Regions from separate parts of the Streptacidiphilus sp. EB129 genome, predicted to be linked through region 2. Evidence: predicted binding sites of a transcription regulator. Region 2 holds the regulator's gene; the other holds the start of a gene.

Region 1 (7,705 bases), on a different contig from region 2:
CCGGGATCGAGCTGCGGGTGCCCCGGATGAAGCTGTGCACGGACAACGGGGCGATGGTGGCCGCGCTGGGCGCCGAGATGGTGTGGCGGAACCGCACGCCGTCCTCCTTCGACCTCTCCGCCGACTCCTCGCTGCCGGTGACCGAGACCCACGTCCCGGGCACCGTTCCCGACGCCGGCCCTGACGCCGTCCCGGTCTCGCACGACGAGCTGCACCGGCTCTCGGAGTGACATCCCCGGGTTCCCGCTGGGCGATGGCTGGGAACCGGCTGTGAGGCGGTAGCGTCCCCAGCAGCAATCGGCACGAGCGCGGGGAGCACGGCACAGTGAAGCGGTACGGCAGGACCCTGGCAACGACGGCTGGGGCCCTGGCCCTCGCGGCGCTGGCCGCCGGCTGCGGCGGCAGCGCCACCGGCGCGGCCCCGCAGAGCGCACCCTCCGGCCCGGCGACCGGCACGGCCCCGGGTTCGGGCGCGGGCTCGGACGCCACCGCGGGTGCGGGCTCGGGGATGGCGACGGACCCGGCGGTGTGGGCGAAGTGGGGGCTGACCCCGCTGCCACCGACGCCGGCCGCGCCGAGCGACAAGCCGGTCAAGCTCACCAGGACCGGCAAGGTCCCGGTGTTCCGCAACATCCCGACCGACCAGAAGGTCGTGTTCATCACCCTGGACGACGGCGCCGAGAAGGACCCCCGGTTCGTGCAGATGATGCAGGACCTGCGGATCCCTTTCACGATGTTCCTGATGAACGACACCATCAAGTCGGACTACGGCTACTTCAAGCCGTTGCAGGCGCTGGGCAACAGCATCCAGAACCACACCCTGCACCACCCGGCGATGAGCACCATCTCCGAGGCCCGGCAGCAGAACGAGATCTGCGGCGACCAGAAGATCATCACCACCCAGTACGGCACCGCGCCGTTCCTGTTCCGCCCGCCCTACGGTGACGGCGCCTACTCGGCGAACCTCAACACCGCGGTCCAGGCCTGCGGCCCGCGCGCCGTCGTGTACTGGAAGGAGACCATGCAGATCACCGGTTTCCAGTACCAGGGTCCTGACCACAGACTCCAGAACGGGGACATCATCCTGGCCCACTTCCGGGGCCCCTCGGAGCTCAAGGGCGAGTCGATGACGGCGATGTTCGCCAACATGGTCAAGCGGATCCAGGAGCAGGGTTTCACCGTCGCCCGCCTCGACGACTACATCCAGCAGCCGTAGCCGCCGCCGTCAGCCCTCGGCCGGGTGCCCCAGCAGCATGCTCGGGGCGCCGTCCACCCGGGTCAGGAAGACGGTGCAGGAGTTCACCCCTTCGGGTCGGAGCTTGCGCCGCAGCTCCTCCGGCTCGATCGCCGAGCCGCGCTTCTTGATGACCACGGTGCCGACGCCGCGCTCGCGCAGCAGCGCCTTCAGCCTCTTCAGCCCGAACGGGAGCACGTCGGTGATCTCGTAGGGCGTGGCGAACGGGGTGGGCCGCAGCTCGGCGGCGGTGAGGTAGGCGATGGTCGGGTCGATCAGGGTCGCGTCCAGCTGCTGCGCCACCTCGGCGACCAGGTGCGCGCGGATCACCGCGCCGTCCGGCTCGTAGAGGTAGCGGCGCACCGGGCCGACCGCGGGGTCGGCCAGCCGGCCGCCGGTGAGGCTGTGCCCGTACGGCAGCAGGGTGGCCCGGTGCGGCTGGTCCGGCTCGGCGCCGAACCAGAGCACGGCCTCCTTGACGTCGCCGCCGTCGGACACCCACTCGGCCTCGGCGCCCTCGGGGACCGCCTCGTGCGGGATGCCGGGCGCCACCTTCAGGGCCGCGTGCGGGGCCTGCCGCGCGGCGGCCACGGCCCAGCTCAGCGGCGGCGAGTAGGCCTCGGGGTCGAAGATCCGGCCCCGCCCGCCGCGCCGCGCGGGGTCCACGAAGACCGCGTCGAAGCCGCCGAGGTCCACCTCGTCGACCGAGGCGCAGCGCTGTTCGATCAGCTCCCGCAGCCCCAGCGCGGCGGCGTTGGCCTCCGCCACCGCGCAGGTCAGCGGGTCGCGGTCGACGGCGAGCACCGAGATCCCGGCGCGGGCCAGGGCGATGGCGTCGCCGCCGACGCCGGAGCAGAGGTCGGCCAGCCGCCGTACCCCGAGCCCGGCGAAGCGCCGCGCGCGCCACTCGGCGACGCTGGTCCTGGTCGCCTGCTCCACGCCGTCCGGGGTGAAGTACATCCGGGCCGCGTCCGCCGCGCCGAACTTCGGCACCGCGCGCTGCCGCAGCCGGGCCTGCCCGATCGCCGCCGACACCAGCTCCGCGGGGTGGTCCCGGCGCAGCCGGGTGGCCAGGGCCAGCTCCTGTCCGGGCGAGTAGTCGGCCAGCTCGGCCAGCAGGGTCCGGCCCTCGTCGGTCAGCAGGGCCAGGAACGATTCGATCTCCACGGCACCATCATCCCGGCTGCGCGGGGCTGCGGCCGCACGGCTGTCTGCCACGGCCATTAGGGGACGCGTTGGCACTCTGGTTGACTGAGTGCTAACGGCGGCCTAGTGTCGTCGTTGGCACTCTCCAGGTGAGAGCGCTAACCGCGAAGAGGCGCGTCCGGCACCGCGACGGCGGCCGTGCCACAGATCTTCGCGACCCAAGACATGAATCACCCCGTGATCTCCGAAGGGGGAGGTCGGAACGTGACGACCACCAGCTCCAAGGTTGCCATCAAGCCGCTTGAGGACCGCATTGTGGTCCAGCCGCTCGAAGCCGAGCAGACCACGGCCTCTGGCCTGGTCATCCCGGACACCGCGAAGGAGAAGCCCCAGGAGGGCGTCGTCCTGGCCGTGGGCCCGGGTCGCTTCGAGGACGGCCAGCGCCTGCCGCTCGACGTCGCCGTCGGCGACGTCGTGCTGTACAGCAAGTACGGCGGCACCGAGGTCAAGTACAACGGCGAGGAGTACCTCGTCCTCTCGGCGCGCGACGTCCTCGCGATCGTCCAGAAGTAACACCCAGCTGTTCGCAGCTGCGACGCTGACCGCAGAGTCGTGACCCGCCCGGACCCCCGGCCGCCACTCAGTGAGTGCTGCACTGAGTGCAGTTCTCACTGAGTGGCGACGGGGGCCCGGGCTCGGTTGTTTGAGAGGGAATCCCTAAGCATGGCGAAGATCCTGCAGTTCGACGAGGACGCCCGCCGCTCGCTCGAGCGCGGCGTCAACAAGCTTGCCGACACCGTGAAGGTGACGATCGGTCCCAAGGGCCGCAACGTCGTCATCGACAAGAAGTTCGGCGCGCCCACCATCACCAACGACGGCGTCACCATCGCCCGCGAGGTGGAGCTGGACGACCCGTACGAGAACCTTGGCGCGCAGCTCGTCAAGGAGGTCGCCACCAAGACCAACGACATCGCGGGTGACGGCACCACCACCGCGACCGTGCTGGCCCAGGCCCTGGTCAACGAGGGTCTGCGCAACGTCGCCGCCGGCGCCGGCCCGGCCGGGCTGAAGAAGGGCATCGACGCCGCCGTCAAGGCCGTGTCGGACCACCTGCTCTCGGTCGCCCGCGAGATCGACGGCAAGGAGGACATCGCCGCCGTCGCCGCGCTGTCCGCCCAGGACCCGCAGGTCGGCGACCTGATCGCCGAGGCCATGGACAAGGTCGGCAAGGACGGTGTGATCACCGTCGAGGAGTCGAACACCTTCGGCCTGGAGCTCGAGTTCACCGAGGGCATGCAGTTCGACAAGGGCTACCTGTCGCCCTACATGGTCACCGACCAGGAGCGGATGGAGGCCGTCCTCGACGACCCGTACATCCTGATCCACCAGGGCAAGATCTCCTCGATCCAGGACCTGCTCCCGCTGCTGGAGAAGATCCTGCAGGGTGGCGCCAGCAAGCCGCTCCTGATCATCGCCGAGGACGTCGACGGCGAGGCGCTGTCCACCCTCGTGGTGAACAAGATCCGCGGCACCTTCAACGCCGTCGCGGTGAAGGCCCCCGGCTTCGGCGACCGCCGCAAGGCCATGCTCGGCGACCTGGCCACCCTCACCGGTGCCACCGTCATCGCCGAGGAGGTCGGCCTCAAGCTCGACCAGGCCGGTCTGGACGTGCTGGGCACCGCCCGCCGGGTGACCGTCTCCAAGGACAACACCACCGTCGTCGACGGCGCCGGTGAGTCCTCCGAGGTCGCCGGGCGCGTCGCGCAGATCAAGGCCGAGATCGAGAACACCGACTCGGACTGGGACCGCGAGAAGCTGCAGGAGCGCCTGGCCAAGCTGGCCGGCGGGGTCTGCGTGATCAAGGTCGGCGCGGCCACCGAGGTCGAGCTCAAGGAGAAGAAGCACCGCCTTGAGGACGCCATCTCGGCGACCCGCGCGGCTGTCGAGGAGGGCATCGTCGCCGGTGGCGGCGCCTCCCTCGTGCACGCGCAGAAGGTCCTCGACGGCGGCCTCGGCCTGTCCGGCGACGAGGCCGTCGGCGTGCGGGTGGTCCGTCGCGCGCTCGTCGAGCCGCTGCGCTGGATCGCCCAGAACGCGGGCCTTGAGGGCTACGTCATCACCACCAAGGTGGCGGAGCTGGAAGAGGGCCAGGGCTTCAACGCCGCGACCGGCGAGTACGGCGACCTGATCAAGGCCGGCGTCATCGACCCGGTCAAGGTCACCCGCTCCGCGCTGCAGAACGCCGCGTCGATCGCGTCGCTGCTGCTCACCACGGAGACGCTGGTCGTCGAGAAGCCCGCCGACGAGGACGCGGCTGCCGCCGCGGGCCACTCGCACGGCGGCCACGGCCACTCGCACTGAGGCCACGCACGACCGACGCACCACGCTGAGGCCCGCCCGCACCGACTCCGGTGCGGGCGGGCCTTTGGCGTGTCTGCTCCACGCCCGCCCGAGGGCGGGCCCGCGATGCAGGACCGCCGCAGGGTGGCGTGGAGAAACGATTTTTCAGATGGCTCCTCGGTCGTGCGCGACTCCTCAGCCGTGGACCAGGGTGCTGGCCTCGATGGCGGCCACGACGTCGACAGGGCGGTGCCGGGCCCGGCCCAGCAGTTCCTCGCGGTCGTCCTCGGTCAGCCCGCCCCAGACGCCGTAGGGCTCACGTACGGCCAGTGCGTGGGCTGCGCACTCGGTCCGCACCGGGCAGCGCATGCACACTTCCTTGGCCGACTGCTCGCGCGAGCTGCGCGCGGCTCCGCGCTCTCCCTCGGGGTGGAAGAAGAGCGAACTGTCGACGCCGCGGCAGGCGGCGGAAAGCTGCCAGTCCCAGAGGTCCGCGTTGGGGCCGGGGAGGCGGGAGAAGTCTGCCATTGCTCATTCCCTCGGTCGTTCGGGAGCGGAGACCGGCGCGGCGCTGACCGAACCGGTCTGAGTAGATGGAAATATGACCCATGTAGATGTAATCGGACAAGAGGCCAACCGCGTTGCATATAGGCCATAAGTCCTGAAAATCTCACAAATCGGACGAAGTGGGGCAGTGCAGGGCCGTCGGAGGCGTCCGAATGGATCAGCTCGAACGGATCAGCTCGGGGAGGTGGCGTGTCCTGCGTGTGGGGGTACTCGTTGGGACTAGAGGCAAGCGCGGTGTCCGCGCGCCGCCCCGCGCTCGACCCCCGGAGTTCCCGCGTGCACGACGCGCGAGCGGCGCATATGCGCCGGAGTGCACCGCGGGGTGGATGATCTGTAGCGGGTCAACCACGTAGAGTGGTGGAGGCGGCTGCCGACCCCGTAACTCATTCGAGTGACGGTCGTTGGGAGTGCGGAGGCGGTGTACGGCACGGGCGTCGGGGAAGACGTCGGTCGCCGGGCCCGTGTCGGTGACGATTCGTACCAGCCAGGAGGCTCAACGTGACGCGGATCAGCTGCGGAGGACGGTCATGACATCCGTTCTCGTCTGTGATGATTCACCGCTTGCCCGGGAGGCGCTCCGCCGCGCGGTCGCGACCGTGCCCGGAGTCGATCGGGTGACCACGGCGACGAACGGTGAGGAGGTGCTCCGCCGCTGGGTGGCCGACCGGTCCGACCTGGTCCTCATGGACGTGCGGATGCCCGGCCTCGGCGGCGTCGAGACCGTGCGCCGACTGCTGTCGGCCGATCCCGGTGCCCGCATCATCATGCTCACCGTCGCCGAGGACCTCGACGGCGTCGCCCTCGCCGTGGCCGCCGGTGCGCGGGGCTACCTGCACAAGGACGCCTCGCGGGCGGAGCTGCGGGCCACGGTCACCCAGGCGCTGGCCGACCCGACCTGGCGGCTCGCGCCGCGTCGGCTGCGCTGTGCCGAGATGGGCGCCGCGCCGACGCTGACCGCCCGGGAGATCCAGGTGCTGGAGGGCATGAGCCACGGCCGCAGCAACGCCGAGATCGGCCGTGAGCTGTTCCTCTCCGAGGACACGGTGAAGACCCACGCCCGGCGCCTGTTCAAGAAGCTCGGCGCCTCCGACCGCGCGCACGCGGTCGCCCTGGGCTTCCGCTGGGGCCTGGTGCGGTAGCGCCCGCGCACAGAGCGGGGGCACCCCCGCCCGCTGGGCGGGGGTGGGTGTGGCCTGTTTCCCGGCCGAGGACGCACCATGGGAGGTATGGACCTTCAGAACGGTGCGTCGCGGCGCGCCGCGGGCGGGAGGGGTGGACGGTGGCGCATAACGTTCCGATGCACAAGTCGGGGTGCGGTGCCACGTTTTCCGTGGCGACCAGGCACCATGGACCGGTGCGTGACGACGAAGTGACTGCGACCGCAGGGGCTCCTGTGCCCATCGGTGCGCTCGTGGTCCGCGCGGTCGCCGGGGAGACCGAGGCCACGGACGAGCTGCTGGCCCGGGTCCACCCGCTGGTGCTGCGGTACTGCCGGGCCCGGCTGATGCGACTGCCCGGGGGCGCGCGGCACCACGTGGACGACGTGGCGCAAGAGGTCTGCCTCGCCGTGCTGTGCGCGCTGCCGCGCTACCGCGACGAGGGCCGGCCGTTCGAGGCCTTCGTCTACGGCATCGCCGCGCACAAGATCGCCGACCTGCAGCGGGCCGCGATGAAGGGCCCCGGCCATGCGGTGTTCCTGGCCGAGGAGCTGCCGGAGACCCCCGATGACGCGCTGGGCCCCGAGGAGCGCGCGCTGCTGAGCAGCGACGCCGCCTGGGCCCGGGAGCTGCTGGCCTGCCTGCCGGCCCGGCAGCGGGAGCTGGTGCTGCTGCGGGTCGCCGCCGGGCTGACCGCGGAGGAGACCGGCGAGGTGCTCGGGATGTCCGCCGGCGCGGTCCGGGTCGCCCAGCACCGTGCGCTCAGCCGGCTGCGGGCCCTGGCGAGCAACGGCCCCGAAGACCTCTCGGCGTAGCCCGCCACAACAAGGGGCGCGGGGCTCAGCTTGATCAACTGCGTGCGCTGCCAGCCCTCTACGATCTGCATGGTTGGCAGCGCACGGTGTTCATCCAACAGAGCCCCGCGCCCCCCAGGCCCGGCACGGCGCGCGCGGAGCGCGGTGTGGCGCGGGGCACATGGGGGCTTTGCGGCGCAAGGGTTGCGGTTGTGAGCCGGTAGTCTTAAGTATCGGTGCCGAGCTGCCTCGTCTGCGGCCCCCGGTGGCGCCGTGTTGCGCGGGCGGGAGCGGTCGGAAGTCTTCCCCCGTCCGGAGATCCATCGGGATGGTACGGGAAGGTGCCCCTCATGTCTTTGAATGCCGCAGGTGTACCCGAGAAGTTCGCGATGCTCGGGCTCACCTACGACGACGTCCTGCTGCTTCCGGGTGCCTCCGAGGTTCTGCCGAACATGGTGGACACCTCC
Region 2 (7,705 bases):
CTGCCAACCACGCACCTACGTAGAGGGCTGGCAGCGCGCGCGGTTGATCAAGCAGAGCCCCGCGCCCCTGTGGTTACTAACGCCCGTTGAACGCATCCTTCAGACGCGAGAAGAGCCCCTGCTGCCCCGGAGCGAACGTGCCCGAAGGGCGTTCTTCGCCACGGAGCTTGGCGAGCCGCCGCAGCAGGTCCTCCTGCTCCGCGTCGAGCTTGCCCGGGGTCTGGACCTCGACATGCACTATCAGGTCGCCGCGTCCGCCGCCGCGCAGATGCGTGACGCCGCGCCCGTGCAGCGGCACCGACTGGCCGGACTGGGTGCCGGGGCGGACGTCGATCTCCACCATCCCGTCCAGCGTCTCCAGCGGGACCTTGGTGCCCAGCGCCGCCGCGGTCATCGGCAGCGTCACCGTGCAGTGCAGGTCGTCGCCACGGCGCTGGAAGGTGGAGTGGGCGTTCTCGCTGATCTCGACGTAGAGGTCACCGGCCGGGCCGCCGCCGGGGCCGACCTCGCCCTCGCCGGCCAGCTGGATCCGGTTGCCGTCGTCGACGCCGGCCGGGATCTTCACCGTCAGCGTGCGGCGGGCGCGGACCCGGCCGTCGCCGGCGCACTCGGGGCAGGGGGTGGGCACGACGGTGCCGAAGCCCTGGCACTGCGGGCACGGACGGGAGGTCATCACCTGGCCCAGGAACGACCGGGTGACCTGGGACACCTCGCCGCGGCCGCGACACATGTCACAGGTCTGCGGGGAGGTGCCGGGGGCCGCGCCCTCGCCGTTGCAGGTGGTGCAGACGACGGCGGTGTCGACCTGGATGTCCTTGGTGGTGCCGAACGCGGCTTCCTGCAGGTCGATGTCGATGCGGATCATCGCGTCCTGGCCGCGCCGGGTCCGCGAACGCGGTCCCCGCTGGCCCCCGGACGCGCCGAAGAACGCGTCCATGATGTCGCTGAAGCCGAATCCCGCGCCCGCGCCGAAACCGCCCTGGCCCGCGCCGCCGCCGTTGGCGGAGAGCGGGTCGCCACCCAGGTCGTAGATCTGCCGCTTGCTCGGGTCCGAGAGGACCTCGTAGGCGGCGTTGATCTCCTTGAACCGCTCCTGGGTCTTCGGGTCGGGGTTGACGTCCGGGTGCAGTTCGCGCGCGAGTCGGCGGAATGCCTTCTTGATCTCGTCCTGCCCCGCGTCACGCCTGACGCCGAGTACCGCGTAGTAGTCCGTGGCCACCAAAATGCTCCGCTTGTTTTCGTTCGCGCCAGTTTGTCCAGCGAGCTCAGGGTGCTGAGAAGGCTGTTAGGACGCGGCCAGGATCTGACCGACGTATCGTGCCACCGCCCGGACGGCGCCCATGGTGCCCGGGTAGTCCATTCTCGTCGGTCCGACCACGCCCAGTTTGGCGACTGTCTCGTCGCCCGAACCGTAGCCCACCGACACGACCGACGTGGAATTCAGCCCCTCGTAGGCGTTCTCGTGCCCGATCCTCACCATCATGCCCGCGTCCGCGGTCTCGCCGAGCAGCTTCAGCAGGACCACCTGCTCCTCCAGCGCCTCCAGGACCGGGGCGATGGTGAGCGGGAAGTCGTGCGGGAAGCGGGTCAGGTTGGCCGAGCCGCCGATCACGATCCGCTCCTCGGTCTGCTCCGCCAGCGCCTCGAACAGCGAGGTGAGGACGGCCGTGACGGCGCCCCGGTCCTCGCGCTCGAAGGTCTCGGGAAGATCCTGGAGCAGCGTCGGCACCTCGGCGAAACGCTGCCCTGCGGCCCCGCCGTTCAAACGGGTGCGCAGGTCCGTGAGGAAGGTCTCGCCGACCACCGTCGGGCAGTCGATCAGCCGCTGCTCGACCCGGCCGGTGTCGGTGATCAGCACCAGCATCACCCGGCTCGGGCTCAGTGCGACCAGCTCGACGTGCCGCACCGTGGAGCGGGACAGCGAGGGGTACTGGACCACCGCGACCTGGCGGGTGAGCTGCGCCAGCAGCCGCACCGTACGGGCCACCACGTCGTCGAGGTCCACCGCGTGGTCCAGGAAGCTGCCGATCGCCCGGCGCTCGGCCCCGGACAGCGGCTTGACCTCGGTCAGCCGGTCCACGAAGAGCCGGTAGCCCTTGTCGGTCGGCACCCGGCCCGCGCTGGTGTGCGGCTGGTGGATGTAGCCCTCGTCCTCAAGCGTGGCCATGTCGTTGCGCACCGTCGCCGGGGACACGCCGAGGCTGTGGCGTTCCACCAGCGCCTTGGAACCGACCGGCTCCTCGGTGCCGACATAGTCCTGGACGATGGCGCGCAGGACCGCCAGCTTGCGATCGTCGAGCTTGCGATCTTCATGCACGGGGCACGCACCTCCTCTGCCGAGTCGTGGCCGGCGACCTGTGCTGACCGGTCCGCTGGGCCGTTCTGGCACTCTGGACGAACGAGTGCCAGGAGCTGTCCGGCCAGTGTAAGGCGCAGGGGTGCGCCACAGGAACGGCTGGGCCGTCCCGTACGTACCACTGGGTAGGCCCGACAGGGCAGAATGAGCTGATAGCGCCGCCACGTAGCGGCGCAGTACCGAGGAGAGGCCATGGCCAGGACACGTTTCGCTCCGGACCGCGGACTGACGAGCCGGATGCTGCTGACGATGTTCTTCATCGGCCTGCTGTACGTGGTGTTCGTCGGCGTGCTGCTGGTGGTGCTGAAGGGGGCCTGGCCGATCATCGCGGTCGTCGCCGGCGGGCTGTTCATCGCCCAGTTCTGGTTCAGCGACAAGATCGCCGCGTTCAGCATGGGCGCCAAGGAGGTCACCGCGCAGGAGTACCCGGAGCTGCACGGAACCGTCGACCGGCTGTGCGCGCTGGCCGACATGCAGAAGCCGCGGGTCGCGGTCTCGCAGAGCGACGTGCCCAACGCCTTCGCGACCGGCCGCAATGAGAAGAACGCTGTGGTGTGTGTCACCACCGGACTGCTGCGCCGGCTGGAGCCGGAGGAGCTGGAGGGCGTGCTGGCGCACGAGCTCTCGCACGTGGCGCACAAGGACGTCGCGGTGATGACCATCGCCGGCTTCCTCGGCGTGCTGGCCGGCATCATCACCCGGGTCGGCCTGCAGTTCGGCATGTTCGGCGGCTTCGACCGCCGCGACGACCGGGACGACAACAGCGGCATGGTGATGCTGGTGGTGATCGCGGTCAGCGCGGTCGTCTACGCCATCAGCTTCCTGCTGACCCGGCTGCTCTCGCGCTACCGCGAGCTGTCCGCGGACCGCTCGGCGGCGCTGCTGACCGGCCGCCCCTCGGCGCTGGCCTCGGCGCTGACCAAGGTCACCGGCCAGATGGCGGCGATCCCCACCCAGGACCTGCGCCGCGCGCAGCCGTTCAACGCCTTCTACTTCGCCCCGGCCATCTCGGCCCGGGAGATGGCCAGCCAGGCGTTCTCCACCCACCCGTCGCTGGAGCAGCGGCTGGAGCAGCTGGGCAAGATCTCCGCCGAACTCGGCCGCGGATAGCGGACACCGTTCCCTCCCCCACTCCCCTAGGAGCAGCACCCATGGGCTTCCTGGACGCCCTGCTCGGCCGCACCAAGCCCGTCAAGCCCAATCTCGACCAGCTCTTCGGCCTGCCGTCCGCGGCGATCACCCTGGAGGCGGCGGCCGACTTCAAGCCCACCGGCATCGGTTCGGTGTGCTTCGCCGCCGCCGAGGGGGGCGCCTTCGCGCAGGTCCAGCAGGACGTGCAGGCCCTGCTGGACGCGGACACCGAGCGCGGCGGCGTACCGGTGGAGAGCACCCGCGACTCCTACGGCTACACCTGGCTGACCTCGCGTCACAGCGCGGACGACATCGTGTCGCTGGTCAACGACGTGCACGCGATCAACACCGCGCTGGAGAGCACCGGCTTCGGCCCGCAGCTGCTGTGCTCGCTGGTGAACTTCACCGACAGCCGGAACCGCTCGCTGGCGCTGGTCTACCTCTACAAGCGCGGCTCCTTCTACCCCTTCTCCCCGCAGCAGGGGGGCGGCGAGCGGCGCGACAACGCGCTGGAGCTGCAGATCAAGGCGATGCTGGGCGACGACCTGCGGATCGAGCAGGACCTGACCCGGTGGTTCCCGGTCTGGGGAGCGCCCGGCCTGTGACCCCGCCGAACGCCCCGCGCAGCTACGACCTGACACCGCCGTGGAAGCGCTCGGCGCCCGTCCCGGAGTTGCCCGCGGAGCGGGACCTGGTGGTGGAGGAGGTCACCACCGGGTTCTGCGGCGCGGTGCTGCGCTGCGAGAAGACCGCGGAGGGGTTCACGGTCACCCTGGAGGACCGGCACGGCAGGCTCCGGGTCTTCCCGCTGACGCCGCGCGGCTTCCTGGTGGACGGCAAGCCGGTGACCCTGGTCCGGCCCACCGCCGCCGCACCCGTCGCACCGGCGCGCACCGCGTCGGGGTCGGTGGCGGTGCGGGGGGTGCGGGCACGGGTGGCGCTGCCAAGCCGGATCTACGTCGAGGGCCGCCACGACGCCGAGCTGGTGGAGCGGGTCTGGGGCGACGACCTGCGGATCGAGGGCGTGGTGGTGGAGTACCTGGAGGGGATCGACGATCTGCCCGCGATCGTCGCCGACTTCGCTCCGGAACCGGGACGGCGGCTGGGGGTCCTGGTGGACCACCTGGTGCCCGGCACCAAGGAGTCGCGGATCGCCGCGCAGGTGAGCGGTGCCGACGTGCTGGTGGTGGGGCATCCCTACATCGACGTCTGGGCGGCGGTGAAGGCCTCCTCGGTCGGCATCGCGGCCTGGCCGGAGGTGCCGCGGGGTGAGGTCTGGAAGGAGGGGGTCTGCCGCCGGCTGGGCTGGCCGGTGGATCCGCCGGCGGCGTGGAAGCGGATCCTCGCCTCGGTGAACTCCTACCGCGACCTCGACCCGGCACTCCTCGGAAGAGTCGAAGAGTTGATCGACTTCGTAACAGCACAGGCAACCACCTGAGGGGCGCGGGGAACTGCGCTGCCAGCCCTTTACGGAGGTGCACGGTTGGCAGCGCAGTTCCCCGCGCCCCTGTTGTTGCTCGTGTGCCTAATCGACCAGGTCTCGGACTACGGCGTCGGCCAGAAGCCTGCCCCGCAGGGTCAGCACCGCGCGGCCCGCCTCGTACGGCTGCGCCGCCAGGAGCCCGCCCGCGAGGGCGCGGTCAGCGCCTATGCGGCCGGGCTGGTGCAGGAGGTCGAGGGGGACGCCGTCGGACAGCCGCAGCTCCAGCAGGATGCGCTCGACGCGGCGGTCCTCGGCGGAGAGGCGCTCACGGCCGTGGGCGGGGGTGCGGTCCTCCGCCAGCGCCTGGGCGTACGCCGCCGGGTGCTTGACGTTCCACCAGCGCACTCCGCCGACGTGGCTGTGCGCGCCGGGACCCGCGCCCCACCAGTCCGCGCCGGTCCAGTACAGCTCGTTGTGGCGGCAGCGGGCCTCCGGGGTGGTCGCCCAGTTGGAGACCTCGTACCAGTGCAGGCCGGCCGCGCTGAGCAGTTCCTCGGCGATCAGGTAGCGGTCGGCGTGGACGTCGTCGTCGGTCATCGGGATCTCGCCGCGGCGGATCCGGGCCGCGAGCTTCGTTCCCTCCTCGACGATCAGCGCGTACGCCGAGACGTGGTCCGGCTCGGCCGACAGCGCCGCCTCCAGCGAGGCGCGCCAGTCGTCGTCGCTCTCCCCCGGCGTGCCGTAGATCAGGTCCAGGTTGACGTGCTCGAAGCCGGCCGCGCGCGCCTCCGCGACGCAGGCCTGCGGACGGCCGGGGGTGTGCCTGCGGTCCAGCAGCTCCAGCACGTGCGGCCGGACGCTCTGCATGCCGAAGCTGAGCCGGTTGAAGCCGCCCTCGCGCAGCTCCGCCAGGTACGCGGGGTCGACCGACTCCGGGTTGGCCTCGGTGGTCACCTCGGCGTCCGGCGCCAGGCCGAACTCGTCCCGGATCGCCGCCAGCATCCGGACCAGGTCGCCGGCCGGCAGCAGGGTGGGGGTGCCGCCGCCGAGGAAGACCGTCCGCACCGGCAGCTCGGCGTCCCCGAGGATCCGGCGGGCCTGCCGGATCTCGGCGACCAGGTTGTCCGCGTAGGTGTCCTGGGAGGCCACCGCGCCGGAGGAGCGCAGCTCGGTCGCGGTGTAGGTGTTGAAGTCGCAGTACCCGCAGCGGGTGGCGCAGTACGGGACGTGGACGTAGAAGCCGAAGGGCCGCTGCCCGAGCTCGCGGGTGGCGTGCTCGGGCAGGGCTCCGTCGAGGGGGACGGCTTCGCCGTCGGGGAGTGCGGAGGGCATGCACCCATTGTCCGGTATCGGCCGGACGCCCCGGTCACACTCCCGTCACACCCCGGTCAGGCCTCGATGGTGCCCGCGTACATGGCCTCGATCGCTTCGGCGTTCTCCCGCTCCACCACCGGGCGCTTGACCTTGAGGCTGGGGGTGAGCTCACCGTGCTCGATGTCCAGGTCCCGGGGCAGGACGGTGAACTTCTTGATGGTCTGCCAGCGCTGCAGGTCGCCGTTGAGCCGACGGACGAAGCCGTCGATCAGGGTGTGCACCTCGGCGGAGGAGCAGACCTCGGCGTAGCTGCGGCCCTGCTGGCCGTGGGTGTCCGCCCACTGCATGATCGCGGGCTCGTCCAGGGTGATCAGCGCGGTGCAGAAGTTGCGGCCGTTGCCGATCACCAGGATGTTGCTGACGAACGGGCAGACCGCCTTGAACCGGCCCTCGACCTCGCTGGGGGCGACGTACTTGCCGCCGGAGGTCTTGAACATGTCCTTCTTGCGGTCGGTGATCCGGACGAAGCCGTCCTTGTCGACCTCGCCGATGTCGCCGGTGTGGAACCAGCCGTCGCTCTCCAGCACCTCGGCGGTCTTCTCGGGCTGGTTGTGGTAGCCGCGCATCACGCCGGGGCCGCGCAGCAGGATCTCGCCGTCCTCGCCGATCCTGACCTCGGTGCCGGGCAGCGGGGTGCCCACGGTGCCGACCCGGTAGTTCTCGCCGGGGTTGACGGTGGATCCGGCGCTGGTCTCGGTCAGGCCGTAGCCCTCCAGGATGTGCACGCCCGCGCCGGCGAAGAAGAAGCCGATCTCGGGGGCCAGGGCGGCGCTGCCGGAGACGCAGGCGCGCAGCCGGCCGCCGAAGGCCGCGCGGATCTTCGCGTAGACCAGCTTGTCGGCGATGCTGTGCTGGAGCTGCAGGCCGAACGGGATCTGCCGGGTGCCGGTGGCGATCAGCGTCTCCTGGCCGGTGCGGGCCCAGTCGCGGGCGACCTTGGCGGCCCACAGGAAGATCTTGTACTTGGCGCCGCCCTCGGCCCTGGCCTTGCCGGCGATGCCGTTGTAGACCTTCTCGAACACCCGCGGCGCGGAGGCCATGTAGGTGGGGCGGACCACCGGGAGGTTGTGGATGATCCGGTCGACCCGGCCGTCCACCGCGGTGACCGAGCCCAGCTGGATGTGGCCGGAGGTGAGGGTCTTGCCGAAGACGTGGGACAGCGGCAGCCACAGGTACTGCACGTCCTCGGCGTTGAGCAGGCCGGTGCTGGCCTGCGCGGCGGCCTGGTAGGACCAGCAGTCGTGGACCAGCCGCACGCCCTTGGGCCGTCCGGTGGTGCCGGAGGTGTAGATCAGGGTGGCCAGCTGCTCGCGGTCGATCGCGGCGACCGCGGCGGTGACCGCGTCCGGGTGCTCCTTGAGGTACGCGGCGCCGCGCTCCTCGAGGTCGGCCAGGGAGAGCACCTCGACGCCCTCGACCGG

What was found. The regulator HrcA, encoded in region 2, represses chaperone genes, less so after heat shock. The targets are predictions, from matches to a motif close to TTNGCACTCNGNNNNNCNGAGTGCNAA.
Region 1: a site for HrcA is predicted at 2,470-2,496, ahead of groES (co-chaperone GroES). Genes of this name have one in related genera too.

The regions. Positions count from the first base shown of each region.
Region 1 covers NZ_JBGCCS010000011.1:137,995-145,699, forward strand. The annotation lists gene tsaD (tRNA (adenosine(37)-N6)-threonylcarbamoyltransferase complex transferase subunit TsaD) at 1-230, shown strand, start outside; gene ABH925_RS16410 (polysaccharide deacetylase family protein) at 326-1,216, shown strand; gene ABH925_RS16415 (SAM-dependent methyltransferase) at 1,226-2,401, opposite strand; gene groES (co-chaperone GroES) at 2,645-2,953, shown strand; gene groL (chaperonin GroEL) at 3,104-4,741, shown strand; gene ABH925_RS16430 (WhiB family transcriptional regulator) at 4,916-5,248, opposite strand; gene ABH925_RS16435 (response regulator transcription factor) at 5,815-6,426, shown strand; gene shbA (RNA polymerase sigma factor ShbA) at 6,642-7,259, shown strand; gene guaB (IMP dehydrogenase) at 7,589-7,705, shown strand, end outside.
Region 2 covers NZ_JBGCCS010000009.1:41,340-49,044, reverse strand. The annotation lists gene dnaJ (molecular chaperone DnaJ) at 77-1,219, opposite strand; gene hrcA (heat-inducible transcriptional repressor HrcA) at 1,286-2,317, opposite strand; gene htpX (zinc metalloprotease HtpX) at 2,549-3,466, shown strand; gene ABH925_RS13760 (hypothetical protein) at 3,508-4,092, shown strand; gene ABH925_RS13755 (DUF3097 domain-containing protein) at 4,089-4,925, shown strand; gene hemW (radical SAM family heme chaperone HemW) at 5,013-6,242, opposite strand; gene ABH925_RS13745 (long-chain fatty acid--CoA ligase) at 6,299-7,705, opposite strand, start outside.